One region of the Streptomyces sp. P9-2 genome, then DNA from elsewhere that is predicted to be linked to it. Evidence: riboswitches for the same ligand, from Rfam matches in the RefSeq annotation. Region 1 holds a riboswitch; the other holds the start of a gene.
The links. Region 1 has a riboswitch for cobalamin ahead of ACQY0Z_RS23925 (energy-coupling factor ABC transporter permease). Riboswitches for the same ligand answer to the same signal wherever they lie in the genome.

Region 1 (3,979 bases):
GGTACGTCTTCCTGTCGTCGTCACCCTTGAAGGTGGCGGCGAGGTTGGGCGGGAGGACCGCTCCGTCGAGGTCGCCGGAGCGGAGCCGGGTGGCGCGGACGTCGTCGTCGGCGACGATCGCCATGGTGAGTTTCTTCACCTTCGGGGTGCCGCCCCAGTAGTGAGGATTGGCCTTGAAGGTGAGCTTCTCGCCCTTGCGCCAGTCGACGAGGACGTACGGTCCGGTGCCGACCGGCTTGGTGTTGAAGGGGCCGGTGTTGGGGTCCTGCTTCCCGACGACGTGCTCGGGGACGATCGGCAGGACCGTGCGGGCGGCGAACGGCGCGTAGGGGTGGCGGAGGGTGAAGACGACCGTGTGGTCGCCCACCGCCCGGACGCTTTCGACGGCCGCGAGTTCGCTCTTGGCGGTGTTGTTGGTGTCGTCGTCGAGGACCGTGCGGTACGTGAAGACGACGTCCCGCGCGGTCAGCGGCTCGCCGTCACTGAACTTCACGCCGTCGCGCAGGGTGTACGTGTAGGTGCGTCCGCCGTCCGTGATGCGCGGAAGTGCCCTGGCCAACGCGGGTTCCAGGGTCATGTCGGCGGTGCGGGCGAGGAGGCCGTCGAACAGCTTGGAGTTGCCGTCCTTGCCGTAGCCGAGGAGCGGGCTGAGGGTGTCGGGCTCGGTGGAGACGCCGATCACCACGGACTCGCCGGCCACCGCGTCGTCCGTGCCGCCGGAGCCGGGCGCCGAGCAGGCGGAGACCGCCGCGGCCGTCGCCAGCACGGCGGCGGCGCCCCGTATGCGTCGTCGGGTCGTCATCGAACCTCACACACCCCTGTCATCGGAAGGCACTGTTGATGGAAAGTCGCTCTTGCATATTAGTTGCAAGAAGACCTTGCCCAGGACGGCGGCCCCCCAGTCACCCGGTTCACGGCCGGCCGCCGCGGGGCCCGAACGCGCAGGTGTGCGCCGGGGTGCGAGCCGCCGGACGCCCTCCCCGCGCCCCCGTCGCCGCTTGTCACCGGGCCGCGACGGGGACTACTGTCACCACGCCTTGGTGACGGGAAATCGGTGCGATACCGGTGCGGCCCTCGCCACTGTGATCGGGAAGTCCGGCTCCGGCCCTCACGGGCAGCCACTGGGTTCTTCGGGACCCGGGAAGGCGGAGCACGGGCGGTGGTACCCGTCAGCCAGGAGACCGGCCAAGGCGCGTCAACCATCCACGAGGTGCTGGAGAGGGTCTGCTGAGCCATGCACATTGCCGAGGGTTTCCTGCCTCCGGCGCACGCGGTCGCCTGGGGCGTCGCGTCGGCGCCGTTCGTCGTCCACGGAGCCCGGTCGCTCGTCCGTGACGTCAGAGAACATCCCGAGAGCACGTTGCTGCTGGGCGCGTCGGGAGCGTTCACGTTCGTCCTGTCCGCGCTGAAACTGCCCTCGGTGACCGGGAGTTGCTCCCACCCCACCGGCACGGGTCTCGGCGCGATCCTGTTCCGGCCGCCGGTCATGGCGGTGCTCGGGACCATCACCCTGCTGTTCCAGGCGCTGCTGCTCGCCCACGGCGGGCTCACCACGCTCGGCGCCAACGTCTTCTCCCTGGCGGTCGTCGGCCCCTGGGCCGGGTACGGCGCCTACCGGCTGCTGCGCCGGTACGACGTGCCGCTGATGGGCGCGGTGTTCTGCGGCGCGTTCCTCGCCGACCTGTCGACGTACTGCGTGACCAGCGTCCAGCTGGCGCTGGCGTTCCCCGACCCGGGCAGCGGATTCCTGGGCGCACTGGGCAAGTTCGGCTCCATCTTCGCCGTCACGCAGATCCCGCTCGCGGTCAGCGAGGGGCTGTTGACCGTGCTGGTGATGCGGCTGCTGGTGCAGTCCAGCAAGGGCGAGCTGACCCGGCTCGGGGTGCTGGTCACCTCGGCGGCCGGCGGCAAGCGGGCCGCTGAGGCCGAGTCGGCCGGGGCGGTGGCCCGATGAGCCGCAACGCGAAGATCAACACCCTGCTCCTGCTGCTCGTCGCCGCCCTCGCCGTGATCCCGCTGGCGTTCGGGCTCGGCGACCACAAGGAGGAGCCGTTCGCCGGGGCGGACGGCGAGGCGGAGACCGCGATCACCGAGATCGACCCGGACTACGAACCGTGGTTCTCCCCGCTGTACGAACCTCCGTCCGGGGAGATCGAGTCGGCGCTGTTCGCCGTCCAGGCCGCGCTCGGCGCGGGCGTGCTCGCGTACTACTTCGGGCTGCGGCGCGGGCGGCGGCAGGGCGAGGCGCGGGCCCGTGAGCGGGTCGGCGTGCGGGCCCCGGAAGGGGCGCGTGAGCAGGCCGCCGGCCTGCGGGCCCCGGACGGGGTGCATGAGCGGGACGGCCTGCCGGCCCCGGACACGGCACACGAGCGGGGCGACGTACCGGCCCCGGACACGGCACACAAGCGGGGCGGCGCTGAGGACACGGGCGACGCGGAGGTGCGCTCCGGCGCCGACGGCGGACGGGACTGACACGCCTGTGCTGCCGATCGACGCGGCGGCGCACAGCAGCCGCTGGCGCCGCCGCCATCCCGTGGACAAGGCCGTCCTCGGCCTCGGTCTCACCGTCCTCGCGATCTCCCTGCCCCCGTGGCCCGGCGCCGCGCTGGTGCTGGTCACCGCGCTGGCGCTGCTGCTCGGTCCGGCGGGGGTGCCGGCCGGGCGGCTGTGGCGGGCCTACCGGGTGCCGCTGGGGTTCTGCGTCACCGGGGCGCTCACCCTGCTGGTGCGGGTGGGCGGGCCCGGCGGTTTCGTGTCACCCGCCCCCGACGGGCCGCTGCGCGCCGGGGAGTTGCTGCTGCGCACCTCTGCGGCCTCGCTGGGCGTGCTGCTGTTCGCGTTCACCACACCCATGTCGGACCTGCTGCCGCGCCTGGTGCGCGCCGGGGTGCCCGCGCCGCTGGTGGACGTGGCGCTCGTGACGTACCGGATGAGCTTCCTGCTGCTCGACTCGGTGCGGCGCGTGCACCGGGCGCAGGCGGCGCGGCTCGGGCACACCACACGGGCGGCGACGTGGCGTTCGCTGGGCGGGCTCGGGGCGACCGCGTTCGTGCGGTCCTTCGACCGGGCGGCGCGGCTGCAGACCGGGCTCGCGGGCCGCGGCTACGACGGCGCCCTGCGCGTGCTGGTGCCCGAGGCGCGGGTGTCCGCCCGGTTCACGGCCGCGAGCGTGACGCTCCTGGCGGCGCTGGCCGCCCTCACCTTCGTACTGGAAAGGCCCCTGTCGTGAGCGAGTTCGAACTGGTGGCGCTGCGGGGCGCGTCGTTCGCCTACGAGGACGGACCGCCCGTGTTCACCGGCCTCGACTTCGCCGTGCGCGAGGGGCGGGCGCTGGCGCTGCTGGGGCGCAACGGCAGCGGGAAGACCACGCTGATGCGGCTGCTCAGCGGCGGACTGCGGCCGCACGGCGGGGAGTTGCTGCTGTCGGGACGTGCGGTGCGGCACGACCGGAAGGGGCTGACGGCGCTGCGCAGCACCGTGCAGCTGGTGGTGCAGGACCCGGACGACCAGCTGTTCGCCGCGTCCGTGGGGCAGGACGTGTCGTTCGGGCCGCTGAACCTGGGGCTGCCCGACGCGGAGGTGCGCGCGCGGGTCACGGAGGCGCTGGAGGCGCTGGACATCGCCGCGCTCGCCGACCGGCCCACGCATCTGCTGTCGTACGGGCAGCGCAAGCGGACGGCGATCGCGGGCGCGGTGGCGATGCGGCCGCGGGTGCTGATCCTGGACGAGCCGACGGCGGGGCTCGATCCCGACGGTCAGGAGCGGCTGTTGGCGACGCTGGACGGTCTGCGGGCGGGCGGTACGACGGTGGTGATGGCCACGCACGACGTGGACCTCGCCCTGCGCTGGGCCGACGACGCGGCGCTGCTCACCCCGTCGGGCGCCCACACCGGCCCTGCGGCGGAGATGCTGTCCCGACGGGACCTCCTCACGGCGGCGGGACTCAGGCTGCCGTGGGGCGTGGCGGCCGGCCTGTTCC
Region 2 (3,979 bases), 1.7 Mb from region 1:
TGTCCGCGTGCTGTTCGATCAGGTCGCCGAGCCGGTCGAGCTGCTCCTCGCGCAGCGCGGCGAAGGAGGTGTCGGGGGCCGGCACGAAACGGCGTCCCGCGCGCTCGGCGACCGCGCGCAGGAACGCCCGCCGGAACCCGTCCGACTCCAGCGCCCCGTGCCAGTGCGTGCCCCACGTGCCGCCGACCCGGCAGCCGTCCAGGAAGGCGTCTCCGCCGTTGACGTCGGCGATCCCGTGGTGGATCTCGTAGCCCTCGACGCGCTCGCCGAGGGCCTCGCCGACGGGGCGGGCCAGGGTCTTCTCGCGGGCGAACCGCACCCGGACGGGCAGCACGCCGAGCCCGTCCACATGTCCCGCGCGGCTCTCCACGTCGTCCTCGATGTGCTCGCCGAGCAGCTGGAAGCCGCCGCAGATGCCCAGCACCGGCCGGCCCTCGGCGGCCCGCCGCACCAGCGCGTCCGCGAGACCCCGCTCGCGCAGCCAGCGCAGCGCCTTCACGGTGCCGCGGGTGCCGGGCACCACCACCAGGTCGGCATCGGCGAGTTCGTCCGGCCGGTCCACGAACCGCACCACGACGCCCGGTTCGGCGGCCAGCGCGTCGACGTCGGTGAAGTTGGACATCAGCGGCACCGCGCACACCGCGACCCGCAGCACCTCCTCGCCGGCCGGCGCGGCCACCTCGGACTCCCGCACGGCGCCGCGCAGGGAGACGCGCAGCCCGTCCTCCTCGTCGATGCCGAGCCCGTGCCGGAACGGCAGCACGCCGTAGGTGCGCCGCCCGGTGAGGCCGTGCAGCATCTCCAGGCCCGGCTCCAGCAGGGAGACGTCCCCGCGGAACTTGTTCACCAGGAACCCGGCGACCAGCTGCTGGTCCTCGGGGGAGAGCAGGGCGACCGTGCCGAAGAAGGAGGCGAAGACGCCGCCCCGGTCGATGTCCCCGACGACCAGCACGGGCAGCCGGGCGCCCCGCGCGATCCCCATGTTCACGATGTCGGTGCGGCGCAGGTTGATCTCGGCGGGGCTTCCGGCGCCCTCGCAGATCACCGCGTCGTACGCGGCGCGCAGCTGCTCCAGGCAGCCCAGGACCGTGCCGAGAAGCTTCTCCTGGCGGCCGCCGTGGTAGCCGCGGGCGCTCATCTCGCCGACCGGGCGGCCCATCAGCACCACCTGGCTGGACCGGTCGCCGCCCGGCTTCAGCAGCACCGGGTTCATCAGCGCCGTCGGCTCCACCCGGCACGCCTGCGCCTGCATGGCCTGCGCGCGGCCGATCTCGGCGCCCTCGCGGGTGACGAACGAGTTCAGCGACATGTTCTGCGCCTTGAACGGCGCGACCCTCACCCCCTGGCGCACCAGCCACCGGCAGATTCCGGCGGTGACCACGCTCTTGCCTGCGTCCGAGGTGGTCCCGGCGACCAGCAGTCCGCGACCGCTCACTGGGCACGTCCCTTCAGCACGCGCCGCGCGGCCACCCCGGCCGCCAGCGCCAGCCAGCCGACGCGCCGCGACAGGCGCACCGCCCGGTCGATGTCGGTGACGGCGACGGGGCGTCCGCCGCCGTTGAGGACGGGCCGGTGCTCGACCCGCCCGCCGTAGGAGAGGGTTCCGCCGAGCCGCACGCCGAGCGCGCCCGCGAAGGACGCCTCCACGGGACCGGCGTTGGGGCTGGGGTGCTTCGCCGCGTCCGCGCGCCAGGCCCGTACCGCCCCGCGCCGGTCGGGACCGGTGAGCGCGGCGAGGACGGCCGTCAGGCGCGCGCCCGGCCAGCCGGCGACGTCGTCGAGCCGGGCGGACGCCCAGCCGTAGCGGAGGTACCGGGGCGACCTGTGACCCACCATCGCGTCCAGGGTGTTGACGGCCCGGAAGCCCACCAGGCCCGGCACCCCGGCGACCGCGCCCCACACCAGGGCGCCCACCACGGCGTCGGAGGTGTTCTCGGCGACGGACTCCACCACGGCGCGGGCGATTCCGTCGGCGTCCAGCGCCTGCGGGTCACGGCCGCACAGGTGCGGCAGCCGCGCGCGGGCGGCCTCGACGTCCCCGTCCTGGAGCGCCCGCCCGACGGCGCGCGCCTCCCGGGCCAGCGAGGTCCCGCCGACGACGGCCCAGGTGGCGACGCCGGTCAGGGCGACGGAGGCGGCGGGGGAACGGCGTACGGCGCGGGCGGCCAGGCCGGCGAGCGTGACGGCGCCGCCGACGCACACGGCGGTGTGCACGGCCCCGCGGCCACGGTCGTCCCGCCACAGCACCCGCTCCACGGCAGCCGCGGCCCGCCCGAAAGCGGCGACCGGGTGACCGCGGCGGGGATCGCCGAGCAGCAGGTCGCCGAGGAGGCCGGCGGCGGCGCCGTACGCGAACACGCGATCGGCACCCATGGGTTCAGCCGGTGACGGATCCGGAGGGTACGGCCCCGAAGGGGGGTGGGGTGTCGCTGGTCGACCTCGGCAGGCTGCCGCGCATGGCGATATGTCCTCACTCAGGGTGTCCGCGCCCTGGTTCGACGAGACCGGCGGCGAGAGTTCCTGGCTCCCGGGGTTCGCACCCCGGTGACAGTGGCGGGACCGCGCCGGATTCGCACCGGCTTCCTCTCCTGCCGCCGTATTGGCGGAGGCAGTCCACCATGCCCCTGGAAGGGCCGTCAACTTGCCTTTGACCTGCGGGGCTGAAGTGTGCCGAGGCCCACAGAGGGGCTCACGTGGGTGAACGCCGTGAGCGGCCCGTGGACGCGCGCGCACGTCCGGCACGGGCGGGGACACGGCGACGGGCGGGACGGGAGCCGCTGCTCCCGTCCCGCCCGCTCACGCGTGCGGCCCGTCGGTCAGGCCATGATCAGGTAGATGCCGTAGCCCACGGCCGCCGCGCAGGTGGCGAAGCAGGCGTAGGCGCCGGTGACCGCGAGGGCCGCGGACCGGCCCTCGGCGGACGCCCGCTCGCGGCGGGACAGACCCGAGATGCCGAGGGTGAACAGGGCCACCAGGGCCACGGTGACCACGAGGCTGACGCCGAACACGGAGCCGAGGGCCGCCCAGTCGATCTTCATGCTGCTACTTCCTTCGTGCCGGACGCGGTCAGACGGTCGAGGCGGCCGACGGGGCCTGCGGGTCGGCGGTGGCCGGGGCCGGGATGGTGGCCGACAGTTCCTCGGAGGGGCCGGCCGGGGGCGGGGTCACGGCGGCGATCGCCTGGGTGACCACACCGGCGGGCTCCTCGGAGGCGGCCTCGGGGGTGTCGTGGTCGTTGACGTTGGTGTGGTCGACGACCTCGCGCCGGGAGATCTTCCAGATGGCCGCGCTGGAGGCGACCAGGAAGACGGCCACGACGGCGGTGCCCCAGCTGCCGAAGCCGCACACCCACTCGGCGATCGCCGCGACCAGCGCGGCGGCCGGCAGGGTCAGGCCCCAGGCGACGAACATCCGGGTGGCCGTGGACCAGCGGACCACGCCGCCCTTGCGGCCGAGGCCCGCGCCCATGACGGAACCGGACACGGAGTGCGTCGTGGAGAGGGAGAAGCCCAGGTGCGAGGAGGCCAGGATGACCGTCGCGGCGCTGGTCTGGGCGGCGAAGCCCTGCTGCGGCTGGAGGTCGGTCAGGCCCTTGCCCATGGTGCGGATGATGCGCCAGCCGCCCAGGTAGGTGCCGAGGGCGATGGCGAGACCCGCGGAGAGGATGACCCACATCGGCGGGTCGGAGTCGGGGGCTACGGCGCCGCCGGCGACCAGGGCGAGGGTGATGATGCCCATCGTCTTCTGCGCGTCGTTGGTGCCGTGGGCCAGGGAGACCAGGCCGGCCGAGGCGATCTGCCCGGCGCGGTAGCCCTTCTCGGAGGCCTTGGTGTCGGCGCCGCGGCCCATGCGGTACGTGAGCCGGGTCGCGAACATCGCGGCGATGCCGGCCACCAGCGGGGCGGCGATCGCGGGGAGCAGGACCTTGGTGACCAGCACGTCGCCGTGGACCGCGCCGAAGCCGGCGGAGGCGACCGTG

Region 2: another riboswitch for cobalamin. It lies ahead of ACQY0Z_RS16245 (cobalamin biosynthesis protein); the one in region 1 lies ahead of ACQY0Z_RS23925 (energy-coupling factor ABC transporter permease).

What each region holds. Positions count from the first base shown of each region.
Region 1 is NZ_CP192633.1:5,245,488-5,249,466, reverse strand. It holds gene ACQY0Z_RS23930 (ABC transporter substrate-binding protein) at 1-802, opposite strand, end outside; cobalamin riboswitch at 1,022-1,204, shown strand; gene ACQY0Z_RS23925 (energy-coupling factor ABC transporter permease) at 1,235-1,954, shown strand; partial or broken gene ACQY0Z_RS23920 (energy-coupling factor ABC transporter substrate-binding protein) at 1,951-2,304, shown strand; gene cbiQ (cobalt ECF transporter T component CbiQ) at 2,480-3,229, shown strand; gene ACQY0Z_RS23910 (ATP-binding cassette domain-containing protein) at 3,226-3,979, shown strand, end outside.
Region 2 is NZ_CP192633.1:3,553,324-3,557,302, forward strand. It holds gene ACQY0Z_RS16240 (cobyric acid synthase) at 1-1,435, opposite strand, end outside; gene ACQY0Z_RS16245 (cobalamin biosynthesis protein) at 1,432-2,373, opposite strand; cobalamin riboswitch at 2,493-2,633, opposite strand; gene ACQY0Z_RS16250 (hypothetical protein) at 2,817-3,038, opposite strand; gene ACQY0Z_RS16255 (inorganic phosphate transporter) at 3,067-3,979, opposite strand, start outside.